Regions from separate parts of the Paenibacillus sp. EB106-05-06-XG162 genome, predicted to be linked through region 2. Evidence: predicted binding sites of a transcription regulator. Region 2 holds the regulator's gene; the other holds the start of a gene.
The links. Region 2 encodes NrdR, which represses ribonucleotide reductase genes. Its sites were predicted from a motif close to AACACNATATATNGTGTT; they were not measured.
Positions count from the first base shown of each region.

Region 1 (7,050 bases), on a different contig from region 2:
ATATATTTACTTCTTTAATATGAAATAATACTTTACGGGAATTAGTAACTTTAATTGGTGTTAGAAAGCCTGCATTAGCGATCTTTTGAACGGAATCTGGGGACACTCCGATAATCAAACCAACTTCTTTTTTTGTTATCAAAGACTGTCTATTTTTCAAATAAACATCTAGCGTCGTTTTCTCGACCAAATATCTCTGTTGACCGTGTATATATTTCATTTCAATCTGTAGCTCATGAGTATCATTTAACTCATGAAGTTTTTCGTATGTAATACCTGTATTCCGTCTCACTTCCTCCCTTCGAATTTTCCGTCTATCAGCTAATAATTTTGGGTTCTTTTTAAATACAGAAAAATCTTTTCTTACACTACCTTCATCAATCTGTTCAACAAAATAGGTATTGTATGCCTTTTGAACCCAAGTAAAATCTTGATTATCAAAAATGATTTCAAAGGCTTTCAGACGTTCATATCGGTGCTTTCCTTTGTTTCGACTTAGGAAATGATCCAGAACGATGTAAAAATGTTTTGGAAAGTCTAAGTACATCCAATAAACATTTGCGAATGCATTTGCTAACTTATATCCACTTTTTTCAGCCATTGAACGGTTATAAAAGAAAGTTAATTTTTCGGTAGTCATCGCTGTATAATCAACGGCACCAATAAGTAAATGAAGACTATAGTAAGCTAAACGAACAAATTGTTCAAAGTTACAATTCGGTATTACATAGCATTCTTTTTTCCACAGATTTATTGTTAATTGTTGCTGAGACTCAATAAAAATAAAATTGTCAATCACTTCACCGGGAACTGTATTTTCGTAACTAAACGAACATATCTCACATCTTCTATTTGTAAAGGCTACCAAGTTAATTTTGTGACCGCACTCAGGACATTTATCTATCAACAATACGTTATGCTTAATACATAGATGAATTGGCATGAAACACCATTCAATATGATGATAATTATTTTCCTGAATGCATACAGGACAATATTTCACTTTGTTTTTCATAATTATTTTTAAGTATATCTCCGATCCAAAGAAGCTTTCTAAGTTGTATCCATTCTTTTCAGTAATGGAATCACTTTTAATTAATATTAAGTCAGCAATTTGTTGTAGTGCCTCTAGATGAATTTCATTATTTTGTGCTTGGTAAATTGAAAGCTTCAGATAATTCTTAAGATAAGAATATAGATAATTATTCATTTTTGATACTCGATATAGAAAACCTGATAAACTTTCATTACTTCGGATAAAAGGCCTAATTAATAGAGTCCGCGTGTTATCATTTTTCATTTCTTCCAGCTTCTTCTCTTTCGATTCTTTAGTTGTTCTTTTATCGACCGTATCCTAGCTTGATAACTTTCATAACTTTGTTCGTCAGCTATTCCATTATTAAAAATACGGTATGCTATTACTAAATTTCCGTCCTTTAACAAAACAAGAATGTAGTCATCATTATAGTGGTCAAAGTAAATTGGAATGCTTCTTAAATTATTTGTACCATACCACTGTTCTCTTATAGCAATACTGCAGGAGTAAATAAAATCATTAAAGAGAATCCCTTTTTCCGTTATCTCAGCTTGCTCAAGTGGAAACAAGTCGTATAATTTTTCCACGATTACTTACCTCCTATTAATCTATTATTTATATTATTACCAAACACAAGACTAACAATACATATATATAGTATTTAATTAAAAACACTATTTTTCTACCGTGTTTATCTAAATGCTGGTTGACTACACTTCAATTAGAGGTGTAGCTTATGTCTGAATCAATTTTGAAATTAATTGGAAAACGTATACGGGATTTGCGAAAAGAAAGAGGATTGTCACAGGAGCAGCTAGGAGAGTTAGCCAATTTAAATTATACATATATTGGGGGAGTCGAACGTGCTGAAACCAATATATCCGTACTTAACCTTGCAAAAATCGCCAATGCTTTGAATGTTGGCGTTTATGAATTATTTTCTTATACAAGGCTAAGCAATCAAACAAAAGGCAAATCTCATGATATGGAAAAAATCATAGATCTTCTCCTTGCACTAAACCCTAAAGAAGTAAGAAAAGCAAAAAACATTTTAATAGAAGTTTTCGATAAAAATTAAACGGCGACCCTAGAGAGGTCGCCGTTTATTTATCTGACTTCTATCAATCTATCAATCTATCTATCTACCTATCTATCTATCTATCTATATGATCAAAGTTTGTAATCTTCTTTCTTTGTTTAATTACATATAGTAGTCTTACGTTTTTAGTATTTCAACGACTTTAGTATACTCTTTCGTAATAAAGGAAGCATCACTAATTTGATTCTCTGATTTACCGGATATATCCCTGACTTTCGAAGCTCTCTTATTAACTTTTCTGTTGAATGAATTTAAGGATGAGTTCTAACTATATCTATGGCTGGAATGTAATCTCTTCTAAAATCCTAATAGCTATTGTGATAAGTTGAAACTCACCCCGAATTAATTACCTTATCAACTGAGATAAAACCCAATTTCACCCATCTTTATACAGCTCTACGATTGATCTTTGAAATCCCGTGTATAGTGAGATGTCCCTTTTGCAATAGGTTTCTCAGATCATGTCAAAAATAAGCTTATTTACCCCTTTTTTCATTTGCATTTACAATAAGACGGAGCCTCATCAACGTTAAAGCATACACCAAAATATAAAAGTCCATAGGACAAATAAATTCGCTTTGATTCATAAGTGTCAAGTAAACCGCTATTCAGTTAAGACAAAATTAAAAGGCGGGAGCCCACAATATAACCCCCACCTAGAAGAAAACATTTTATTGAATAATTATTCATTTCCAGTAATTATGAAATAAAAGTTCTAATCAATATTGAAACATTTCTAATTAATTATGGAATATCACAACAAAGTTAGTTATTACACTTTTCTAATTATTAACTTACCCGCAACGACTATATCCGCAATTCGAGCATGTCTTGCATCCTTCAACATTAATCAGCGAAGCAGAGCCGCAAGATGTACATAAGTCACGTGATGTGTATGCACTCTCATCATGGCTATGTCCCGCATGTGAATTGGCCTCAGACTCCTCAACCGCAATCGTCGCTGCGATTGGCGCGATATCGGAAGATGCTGCCAGCTCATTGTTCTCAATATGCGCTTCGAGCGCTTTGGCTACGGCATCCGCGATGGACTCTACCCGATTAACGCCAAAGCCGATCGCACCGGAACCGCCAATACCTTTCAAGTGCTTGATAAGGAGTGCTTCCTTCTGACCATGGTCCCCGTAACGCAAGAACAAGGAACATACGCGGCCGAGTGCTTCCGCCATAGCGAAGACATCCGATCCTGCTTTACCCACGTTCAAGAAGATTTCGCTCGGAATTCCTTCATTATCGTTAATCGTAATATATGCCATACCGAATGGCGTATTAATCTTATACGTCGCTCCGCGCAATACTTGCGGACGGCTCTTGTACTGCTTGTCGAACACTTGTCTTGTGTTCGCATCGACATTCACAGGAAGCGACTTATCCAGGGTCTGAATTGCACCCTTCTCTTCATTCGTCGCAGCTGCTTCTTCTTGGACCACAGCTTCTTTCTTCTCTTCCTTCTTCTCTGTCTGAAGGACCTGCACATCGCGGCTGCCGTCGCGGTAGATGGTTACCCCTTTGCAACCAAGATCAAAGGCAAGTTCATAAAGGCGCTTCGTATCTTCAACAGTGAAGTCCGAAGGACAGTTCGCTGTCTTCGAGATGGAGCTATCCACCCAACGCTGAATCGCAGCTTGGGAACGAATATGATCTTCGGCTGACAAGCTCATTGCCGTTACGAAATATGCTGGCAACTCTTCACCTGGATGCGCATCGATCCATTCTTGTGCAATCGGAACGAACTGTTCATCGAAGCCTAGACGGCTCTGACGGTAGAACTTGAACGCGAAGTAAGGCTCAATCCCCGTCGATGTCCCTACCATAGTACCTGTACTTCCTGTCGGTGCTTGCGTAATCACCGTCACGTTACGCATACCTTGCTTCTCAATCGCCGCACCTACTTCTGGATACGCGTCGACGATATTTTTCATAAATCCGCTCTGCATGAACGGTTCAAGCTCGAATGCCTTAAAGGAACCTTTCTCACCTGCAATCTCCGCTGATGCGAGGTAAGATTCTTTGGCGATAAAGCCATATAATTTATCCAAGAATTCTAACGATTCTGGACTTCCATAACGAATTTGGAGCTTGATCATCAGCTCTGCGAGTCCCATCGTTCCCAGACCTACGCGGCGTTCCTTCTGCTGATTTTCTTTATTTTCCTCGAAATGATACGGCGTCTTATCAATGACATTATCCAAGAAACGTACCGAATAACGCGTTACTCGGCCTAGCTCTGCCCAATCGACATCATGATTCGCTTCATCATAGAATTTCGAGAGATTCATAGCGGACAAGTTACATACGCCCCAACCTGGAAGACCTTGCTCACCGCATGGATTCGTACAAATGATCGGGTTGAAATACCAGCTGTTCGACATTTGATTGTAGTATTCCATGAAAACGACGCCAGGTTCAGCCGATTTCCAAGCGGATTCCATAATCGTATGCCATACGTCGCGAGCGCGTACCGTATTGTAGTGGATGACATTCTTGCCTAGCTTCTTCCACTTGTCCATATCGCCGTCCCAGATTTCGTCGTACTCTGGATCCGAAGTATCAGGGAATACAAGATCCCACGTTAGATCCTTCTTCACGGCCTCCATGAAGCCGTTGCTCACACAGACTGACAAATTCGCATTCGTCACTTGACCCATCGTCTGCTTAACCGTAATGAAATCCATGAGGTCCGGATGCCAGTCATTGATCATCAGCATCAGCGCGCCGCGGCGGCTACCGCCTTGCTCGATCAAACCTGTCGTGTAGCTGAACAATCCGCCCCACGATACCGCACCGCTCGACGATCCATTCACACCGCGAACAATCGCACGACGCGGACGCAGCGAGGATAAGTTAATGCCGACACCGCCGCCGCGTGCCATAATCTCGGTCATTTCGGACAATGTCGCCATTATTCCGCCACGGCTATCTTTCGGAGAAGGAATAACGTAGCAGTTGAACAACGTCAACTCTTCACTTGCACCTGCACCGGCAGCAATCCGTCCACCCGGCACCAATTTCCAATCATCTAATATATATCTGAAGTTTTCCGTCCATTGTTTTTGTAATTCTGGAGTTTTCTCCACCGATGCCATTGCCGCTGCCAGACGATCCCACATTTCCTCAGGCGTCTTCTCAACCGTTAGAGTCAGCTTCTCAACCGTCGAATCGACCACTTCACCGCTGCGTGTTCTCACGGTAACAGAACGGCCTTCACGCTTGATGACTTCCCCTACTTCTTTAGCTGGAAATTTCGGATCATCCTTGGTCAATACGAGCACGACATCTCCGACCTTCGTCTCGTTCGTGTCTGCATTTTTCCATGCATAACGATCCAAAAATATTTTCTCACTTAATCCTTCCAACCGCTGCTTATGCGTCGTATTCAACAAAAACAACCTCCTCTAGCATATTAACAACCAATAAACCTATGATTTCCCGCACAAAAACGCATATTTATTGTATGTAAAGTTTACAATATATTGTGTGCGTTTATCATTATACTATACCACATATTGTACTTTCTAATGGTGTGATGTGGAATTAATGCCAAGAATCCGCAGCATGTCCCATCTAGCTTCTTTTTTCTCTATCACACGCTCTATTTCTAGACTTGCAATTCTAAATCCTTCTACTTGGAGAATATTGCAAGTGAGTTATGAACCCGCCCTTTTTCGTCCATACTAACCAGAACAGTTCACTATTTTTTTTATCATTATCCGCACATCATCAAGAAGGAGCTAATCCATCATGTCCATAAATTCTGCAACGACTTCACGTTCCAAACAACCCTCCGCTCCGATCGATTTCGATCGTACGTGGTTCTCGGAATTAGAAGAACGCACTGCGAAGAACGGCCCTTGGGATGACTTTACGTTGTTCGCTCTTAACTATGAAGCGGAACAATCTCAGGTCGTCTCCACCTTCGATGAGCTTCAGTGCCTCACGCAATTGAACAACCTCAGTCCTCTACCGCACCAGATTGAGACAGCTACGAAGGTCTTACACGAAATGCGCGGACGAGCCATTCTCGCAGATGAGGTGGGACTCGGCAAGACGATTGAGGCGGGGCTCATTCTCAAAGAATATCTCGTTCGCGGCCTAGCACGCAAAGTGCTCATTCTCGTGCCTGCGTCTCTCGTCCTGCAATGGGTTCGCGAGCTGAACCAGAAATTCGGCATCGCTGCCGTTGCACAGAAAAAAGAATATACGTGGCACTATGATGTTGTCGTCGCCTCAATGGATACAGCTAAACGCGATCCGCACAAAGACCTGCTCTTGCAGAACGAATACGACATGCTGATTATTGATGAAGCCCATAAATTGAAGAACAAAAAAACAACCAACTACCAGTTCATTACCCAACTGCGCAAAAAATATTGCCTGCTTCTGACGGCCACGCCAATCCAGAATGATCTTAGCGAGCTCTATAATCTCATCACGCTATTGAAGCCTGGTCAGCTGGGCGGTGTCAGTGATTTTGCTGCGAATTTCATTGTCGATAAGCGACTGCCGAAGAATGAAGATCAGCTGCAGAGTGAGCTCTCCAAAGTGATGATTCGCAATCGTCGCAGCGACGGGAATATCGGATTCACCAAACGATTCGTCAAAAATGTGCCGCTGACGCTCTCCGATGAAGAAATGGCGTTGTACAACGGGGTAACGGCCTTCGTCAAAGATCGCTATAACGAGCTGAACGGCGATATGAGCAGCATGCTCTCCCTCGTAACTCTGCAGCGTGAAGTATGCAGCAGCCGCGATGCGGTATTCCTAACCTTAATCAATCTATCGAAGAAAATGCCGGAAGACTCGCCTATCCATGCGAAGATCTGGGAACTCGTAAATATGATTCGACAGATCAAGGCGAATACCAAGGCCGAGAAAGCGCTCGAATTGATTGAGGAAA
Region 1 covers NZ_JBYTDT010000017.1:60,174-67,223, forward strand. Annotated here, with positions in the region: gene AC3WU2_RS25670 (TniQ family protein) at 1-1,300, opposite strand, end outside; gene AC3WU2_RS25675 (hypothetical protein) at 1,297-1,623, opposite strand; gene AC3WU2_RS25680 (helix-turn-helix domain-containing protein) at 1,773-2,114, shown strand; gene AC3WU2_RS25685 (adenosylcobalamin-dependent ribonucleoside-diphosphate reductase) at 2,930-5,533, opposite strand; gene AC3WU2_RS25690 (DEAD/DEAH box helicase) at 5,895-7,050, shown strand, end outside.
Region 1: the regulator NrdR is predicted to act here: its motif matches at 5,616-5,633, upstream of AC3WU2_RS25685 (adenosylcobalamin-dependent ribonucleoside-diphosphate reductase).

Region 2 (7,050 bases):
AAAAATACGGATTCCAATCTTATCGGTTATCATTATCTCCGCTTGTTCAGGCATTATTATTTATACCTCCATGTTGATTGGGGTATGGATTGCCAATTATGTATCGCCTGAGATTAGTAAATGGATTGGTGCCTTAATTCTGATGGGCATCGGAGGTTGGGCGCTGATTCAACTCATTGGCTCCAAGGATCGCGATGTGGATGCGGGGACTGAGTTAAATCGACCTACAGAGGATAGCGCGGTTAAGCAAGATGCAATGGCAACGAAGAAGACGGTATTCACGTTTGAGATTCGGGCATTTGGTCTTGTCATTCAAATTTTGAAGTCCCCGTCGGCGGCGGATGTCGACCGTTCGGGTGTGATATCGGCATCGGAAGCGGCATTGCTAGGTATTGCGTTGTCGCTGGATGCTTTTGGCGCCGGATTAGGTGCTGCATTGTTAGGCTTCTCGCCATTATGGACTTGTATTTCGATCACGATTGCCAGCGGCAGCTTCCTCTATTTAGGGACGCGGGTAGGACTTATGTTCGCGGGACTGCAATGGCTGCGCAAACTGTCCTTTATTCCAGGTGTCGTGCTTATCATTATGGGAATCCTAAGGTTTTTCTAGTTGTTGATTTCATTGAGGTATTATATTCTGAGGTGACAAATATGAATATTGGGTTAACTGGTGGCATTGCGACGGGCAAGAGTACAGTCTCGTCGCTCCTTGTTGCTCGGGGTGCCTTACTTATAGATGCAGACCAAATTGCGCGAGAGATTATGGATCCAGGGTCTCCCATTCTGGCGCAAGTAGCAGCACATTTTGGACAAGATATTTTACAAGAAGATGGAACGCTTCATCGCAAACGGCTTGGTGAGATCATATTCTCGAATCCGGCAGAACGTCAAGTGCTGGAGAGCATTACGCATCCTGCGATTCGGACGAGCATTCAGGAGCGGATGACAGCGTATGAGAAGGAACATCCGGAGAAACTGATCGTGGCAGACATTCCCTTGTTGTACGAGGCAGGTGCAGCATATGAAGGGTTTTTCGATGAGATTATGGTCGTCTATGTCCCGCGGGAGCTACAGATCGAACGTCTGATGAAGCGGGATGAGATTACGGAAGAACAAGCTGTCAAAAGGCTGAACGCGCAACTAGATATTGAACGTAAAAAAGAAAAAGCCGACATTGTCATCGATAACCGCTTTGGACTTGAGCAGACGATGGAACAAATCGATCAATTCTTGCGCAGAAAGGGGATCGAATGAAGGTATTACGAAAAAAAAGGGTATTGCTCGTTCTTTTCATTGCTTTGGTATCCGTATTGTTCTTCAACTCAAGCTGGATGGGGAGATGGATTTATCCCATTCACTATAAAGAAGCCATTGTGAAGCATGCGAAGACCTTCGATGTGGATCCTCTACTGATTGCTGCAATTATTCGGGTGGAAAGTAATTATAAGTTAAGTAGCGAATCGCGGAAGGGAGCGCTCGGGCTCATGCAGGTGATGCCGAATACGGCGAGCTGGGTCATTGAGAAGGGGAAGTTCGATTCCGTGACGATGGACGAGGTGAAACATGAAGCCGAACCGAATATTCAGATCGGTTCGTGGTATATCAAGTCATTATTAACGAAATTCAACAATAATACATACGTCGCGCTAGCCGCTTACAACGCAGGACCGAGTGTGGTTGCGAAGTGGCTTCAGAACGAGACATGGGACGGCAAATTCGAGACCGTCAAGAAGATCCCTTACGGGGAGACGAAAAACTATGTACAGCGTGTCGTTTATTATTATAATAAATATAAGGATCTTTATCAGAATGAACTGTAGCGGCTTGTTTTTCATGGGATAAACAAGAAAAGCGTGGGACAAGCTGTAGAAACAGCCTGACCAACGCTTCTCTCCAAAAGTATAATTATCTGTGTTGACCGGCAAGTTGTTGCTCGGCGATCGTTACAAGGCGTTTGGTGATGTAACCACCAATAGAACCTGTGTCACGTGTTACCATGTTGCCATAGTAACCATCTTGTGGAATAGCGATGCCTAACTCTTGAGCAACTTCATATTTCATTTGATCAAGAGCAGCAGTTGCTTGAGGAACGACAAGTGTGTTGCTAGAACGGTTTCCGCTCATCTCTGTATTCACCTCCTTGCGGTTGGTAATTGTATTATGTGCTTAACGATGATTGTTATTCAGGTGACGAATGGAAATTTAAAGTAATTGATTTGAGACGGAGGAAATTTATTTATGAAATGTCCGCATTGCGATTATTCGGGGACAAAGGTGCTGGATTCACGGCCTGCTAACGAGAATAGATCCATCAGACGTCGTCGAGAATGTGAGAGCTGCAGTCGACGGTTTACAACTTTTGAAATGATCGAGGAGACGCCACTCATTGTCATCAAAAAAGAAGGTAACCGCGAAGAATTCAGTCGCGACAAAGTATTGCGCGGCCTCATTCGCGCGTGTGAGAAGAGACCCGTACCAATGGAGCGTCTGGAGATGATCGTCTCTGAAGTCGAGAAGGCATTGCGGAACACAGCAAATCCTGAGGTAGAGAGCCGTGCAATCGGTGAGCTTCTGATGGAGCAGCTCTATCCGGTGGACGAAGTCGCGTATGTGCGTTTTGCTTCCGTGTATCGTCAATTCAAGGACATTAATATGTTCATGAAAGAGCTAACGGGGTTGTTATCGAAGCATACGATTGATGAATAAGTAGGACTTGGCACGCATGGTTGTGGGTATGAGTAATGCAGGTGTTAATGGACACAAAGGACGTTATATGCGCCAAAATTGCTTGGATTTCGGATCTAACGGACTGTAGCGCGCTTATGTATTGGTTTGGAGCCTTGAGGGGCTTCACATAGGTCATATAAAGGCTTCTGTGTCCGCTTATTCGTTATGATGGGTTAGTATTCGACGTTTAACGGATCTATAGTCCGCCGAGTTTATCCAACTTTTGTATTGACAACTTTTTTCGAATTATGCTATGCTTGTCCTGCAAATGGGGCCTTAGCTCAGCTGGGAGAGCGCATCGCTGGCAGCGATGAGGTCAGGGGTTCGATCCCCCTAGGCTCCACCACAATGAATATTAACCACGTCTTCGGACGTGGTTTTTTTGTTGTGGTGGATTGCTTAGGGGGCGAACCCTGGGGTTCAGTCCGCGCGGACGTAATGGATGAGTAGCTTCGGAGAACTTACTTCAAATGTAGGAGCACGGCGTCTTATTCTACCTATAAGGTAGAACTCGTTGAGTGATCATCGGCAGCAAGCTTAATCAGGAATGAGACATCCCATTGAAAAGGATAGCGAGTTAGACGAGCGGTATCCCCCTAGGCTCCACCAAATTGTAAACACAACGCAACCTGATGAGGGTTGCGTTTTTTATTTGGTGGATTGCTTAGGAGGTGAGAACCCCCGGGTTCAGTCCGCGCGGACGAAATGGATGATTAGGCTTCGAAGAAATACTTCTAATGCAGGAGCACGGCGTTCTTATTCTACCTATAAGGTAGTCCTCGTCGAGTCATCATCGGCAGCAAGTGAAATCAGGAATGGGACATCCCGCTGAAAGGTGAAGTGAGTTGTACGAGCGGAGCCCCTAGGCTCCACCAAATTGTAAACACAACGCAACCTGATGAGGGTTGCGTTTTTTAATTGGTGGAAACCTTAGGGGGTGAGAACCCCGGTGAAGAAAAGTCACCAAAATCAACATGATTGAATCTTTGAAAAGTATAGAATAACGGAAATCAACAAAATGCACTCATAAAATCATGGGTATTACCCCCTCGGGTAGATCAATGAATTCACAGGGGGTGCATTTTTTAATAGGTAAATCTAGCCTGGTTCATAGCATTTACAGCTTTATAAGTAAAAATATGAAAAACCTAAAAATATCTAATAAATAATTGTCGATATTTAGGTTGAACCTTTTGCAAATCTGTTTTAGTATAAATATTAAATAATACCTAGTGGTTTTATCGGATTTTATATATTTTTGTGAGGTGGTTCGTGTTGCAACTTCAAGTTACGAATAGTCCATTTACAAGTGAGCAAACAGAGCTAATTAATAAGTTGCTCCCAACTTTAACGGATGTCCAAATAAGCTGGCTAGGTGGTTATTTATCTGCTTATCGTATGGTGTGTGCGAATACGGTGACAGCACCATTGACGGTAAACGACGTATCGGCGATACCTACAGCAGCACCCGTCTCTATCGAGACGCAAGTACCACGCGAAGTGACGATCCTGTTCGGCTCACAGACTGGGAATGCGCAGAGATTAGCAGGTCGATTGGCAGAAACTTTGAAAGCGCAAGGGATCACAGTAACACTGTCGGCCATGAATCAGTATAAGACAAATCATTTAAAGAAGGTTGATTATCTATTTTTGCTTGTCAGTACGCATGGCGAGGGTGATCCACCGGATAACGCACTGACATTCCATGAATATCTGCATAGTAAGCGTGCTCCGAAGCTGGATGGCTTGAAATTCTCGGTACTTGCCTTAGGGGATACATCGTATGAGTTTTTCTGTAAAACAGGTCAAGATTTCGATTCCAGGCTTGCAGAACTAGGCGGAGAGCGAGTGACAGATCGTGTGGATTGCGACGTGGACTTTGAAGATTCTGCTGCAAGCTGGATTGACGCTGTGAATCGCGCGGTAAGTTCTTCTTCGACACCTGCATCCACGAATGTGACTACGAATGCAGCTAGCGCTGCAGATGAACCAAATGTTGTTGAACCAATCTATTCGCGCAATAACCCGTATATGGCAGAAGTGCTGGAGAATCTAGACTTGAACGGAAGAGGTTCCGATCGTGAGACGCGTCATGTGGAGATTTCGTTAGAAGATTCGGGCTTGACGTATTCGCCCGGCGATGCGGTTGGCGTATATCCGCAGAATGATCCAACACTCGTCGATGAGCTGATCTCGCTTCTGAACTGGAATCCGGAGGAGGTCGTTGGTACCGGTAAGAATGGAGAGACCTCTTCTGTACGTGATGCACTTCTGCACTATTATGAAATTACAGTGTTAACGAAGCCTTTATTGGAGAAAGCCGTTGCCTTCTCTGGCAGCGACAAATTGGCAGTGCTGGTGAACCCAGGCAATCAAGAGGCGTTGAGAGCATATGTCAAAGCACGCGACTTGCTTGATCTGCTTCGTGATTTCCAGCCGTGGACAATTGCCCCGGGAGATCTATCGACACTGCTTCGTAAGCTGCCGCCGCGTTTGTATTCGATTGCGAGCAGCCTTAACGCACACCCTGATGAAGTGCATTTGACCGTTCGCAAGGTGGAATACGAAGCCCATGACCGCGAACGTAAAGGCGTAACTTCAAGCTATATTGCTGAACGATTGGTGCCGGGCGATAAACTTCCGATATTTATTCAACAGAATCCGAATTTCAAACCTCCTGTGAATCCAGATTCACCAGTCATTATGATCGGACCTGGTACGGGCGTTGCCCCATTTCGTGCATTTCTTGAGGATCGAGAAGAGCTGGGTGCGACAGGGAAATCGTGGCTGTTCTACGGCGACAGACATTTTGTCACAGACTTCCTGTATCAGACGGATTGGCATCGGATGTTGAAGGATGGCGTATTATCGAAGCTGGACGTCGCGTTCTCCCGCGACACGGAAGAGAAGGTATATGTACAGCAGCGCATGCTGGAACATGGCGAAGAGGTGTACAACTGGCTGCAAGACGGCGCACATGTGTACGTCTGTGGCGATGAGAAGCATATGGCACATGACGTTCAAGCCGCATTGCTTGATATTATTGGGCAATACGGCGGCAAATCGCCTGAGGTGGCGGCAGCATATTTATCCGAGCTGCAGGAGCAGGGACGCTACCAACGGGATGTATACTAAGCGCTTGTGCTATGGCACAAGGTTTAATCGGTGTAATAACATGACCGCATCATGCAAGTAGAGGAGCTGATAGCCATGGTAAATAAGCAAAAGGTGGAGCCTATTGGTGGACCGCCGAGTGACGTGGAACAATTGAAATTAGAAAGCAACTATTTGCGAGGATCATTGACGGAATCGCTGGGCAATCGAATAACGGGTGGATTGCCCGAGCTGGATAATCGGCTACTGAAATTCCATGGCAGCTATATGCAGGACGACCGAGATTATCGTAATGAACGGGAAAAGCAGAAATTAGAACCCTACTATCAGTTTATGCTTCGTGTTGTTACGCCAGGCGGGGTGTCGACTCCTGCGCAATGGCTTGTGATGGATGAATTAGCCGATAAATACGGGACTGGAAGTATTCGTCTAACGACGCGGCAAGCATTCCAGTTGCATGGCGTATTGAAGTGGAATTTGAAGCAGACCATCCAAGATATCAATGAAGCGCTGCTGACAACATTGGCGGCGTGCGGCGATGTGAGTCGGAATGTCATGTGCAACCCGAATCCTTACCAATCTGATTTACATGACGAGGTGTACTACTGGGCGCAACAGCTGACGACGCATTTGGCACCGAAGACACCTGCCTATCATGAGATCTGGCTGGATGGGGAAAAGGTGGTCGACAGTCTAGAGCAAGAAGAAGCAGTTGTGGAAGTCGAGCCGATTTATGGCAAAGTCTATTTGCCTCGGAAATTTAAGATTGGGATTGCGGTACCGCCGTCTAACGATATTGACGTCTATTCGCAGGATCTTGGATTGATCGCGATCGTGGAGAACGACAAGCTCGTCGGATTCAATGTCGTCGTCGGTGGTGGGATGGGCATGACACATGGCGATACAAGTACGTATCCTCAGCTTGCTCGGAGCATCGGTTTTGTAACGCCAGACCGGATTCTGGACGTTGCGGAGAAGACAGTTACGATCCAGCGTGATTACGGGAATCGCTCCGTTCGGAAGAATGCCCGGTTCAAATATACGATCGATCGACATGGCTTAGACTGGTTCGTGGATGAATTGCATGACCGGTTAGGGTGGAAGTTGGAAGCTGCGCGTCCGTTTACATTCGAACATACGGGAGATCGCTACGGCTGGGTTAAAGGCAAGGATGGCAAATGGAACTTGACGCTCTATGTTCAAAGCGGT
Region 2 covers NZ_JBYTDT010000005.1:125,750-132,799, forward strand. Annotated here, with positions in the region: gene ytaF (sporulation membrane protein YtaF) at 1-610, shown strand, start outside; gene coaE (dephospho-CoA kinase) at 652-1,254, shown strand; gene AC3WU2_RS13600 (lytic transglycosylase domain-containing protein) at 1,251-1,820, shown strand; gene AC3WU2_RS13605 (alpha/beta-type small acid-soluble spore protein) at 1,906-2,124, opposite strand; gene nrdR (transcriptional regulator NrdR) at 2,239-2,706, shown strand; tRNA gene AC3WU2_RS13615 (tRNA-Ala) at 2,998-3,073, shown strand; gene AC3WU2_RS13620 (assimilatory sulfite reductase (NADPH) flavoprotein subunit) at 4,003-5,862, shown strand; gene cysI (assimilatory sulfite reductase (NADPH) hemoprotein subunit) at 5,938-7,050, shown strand, end outside.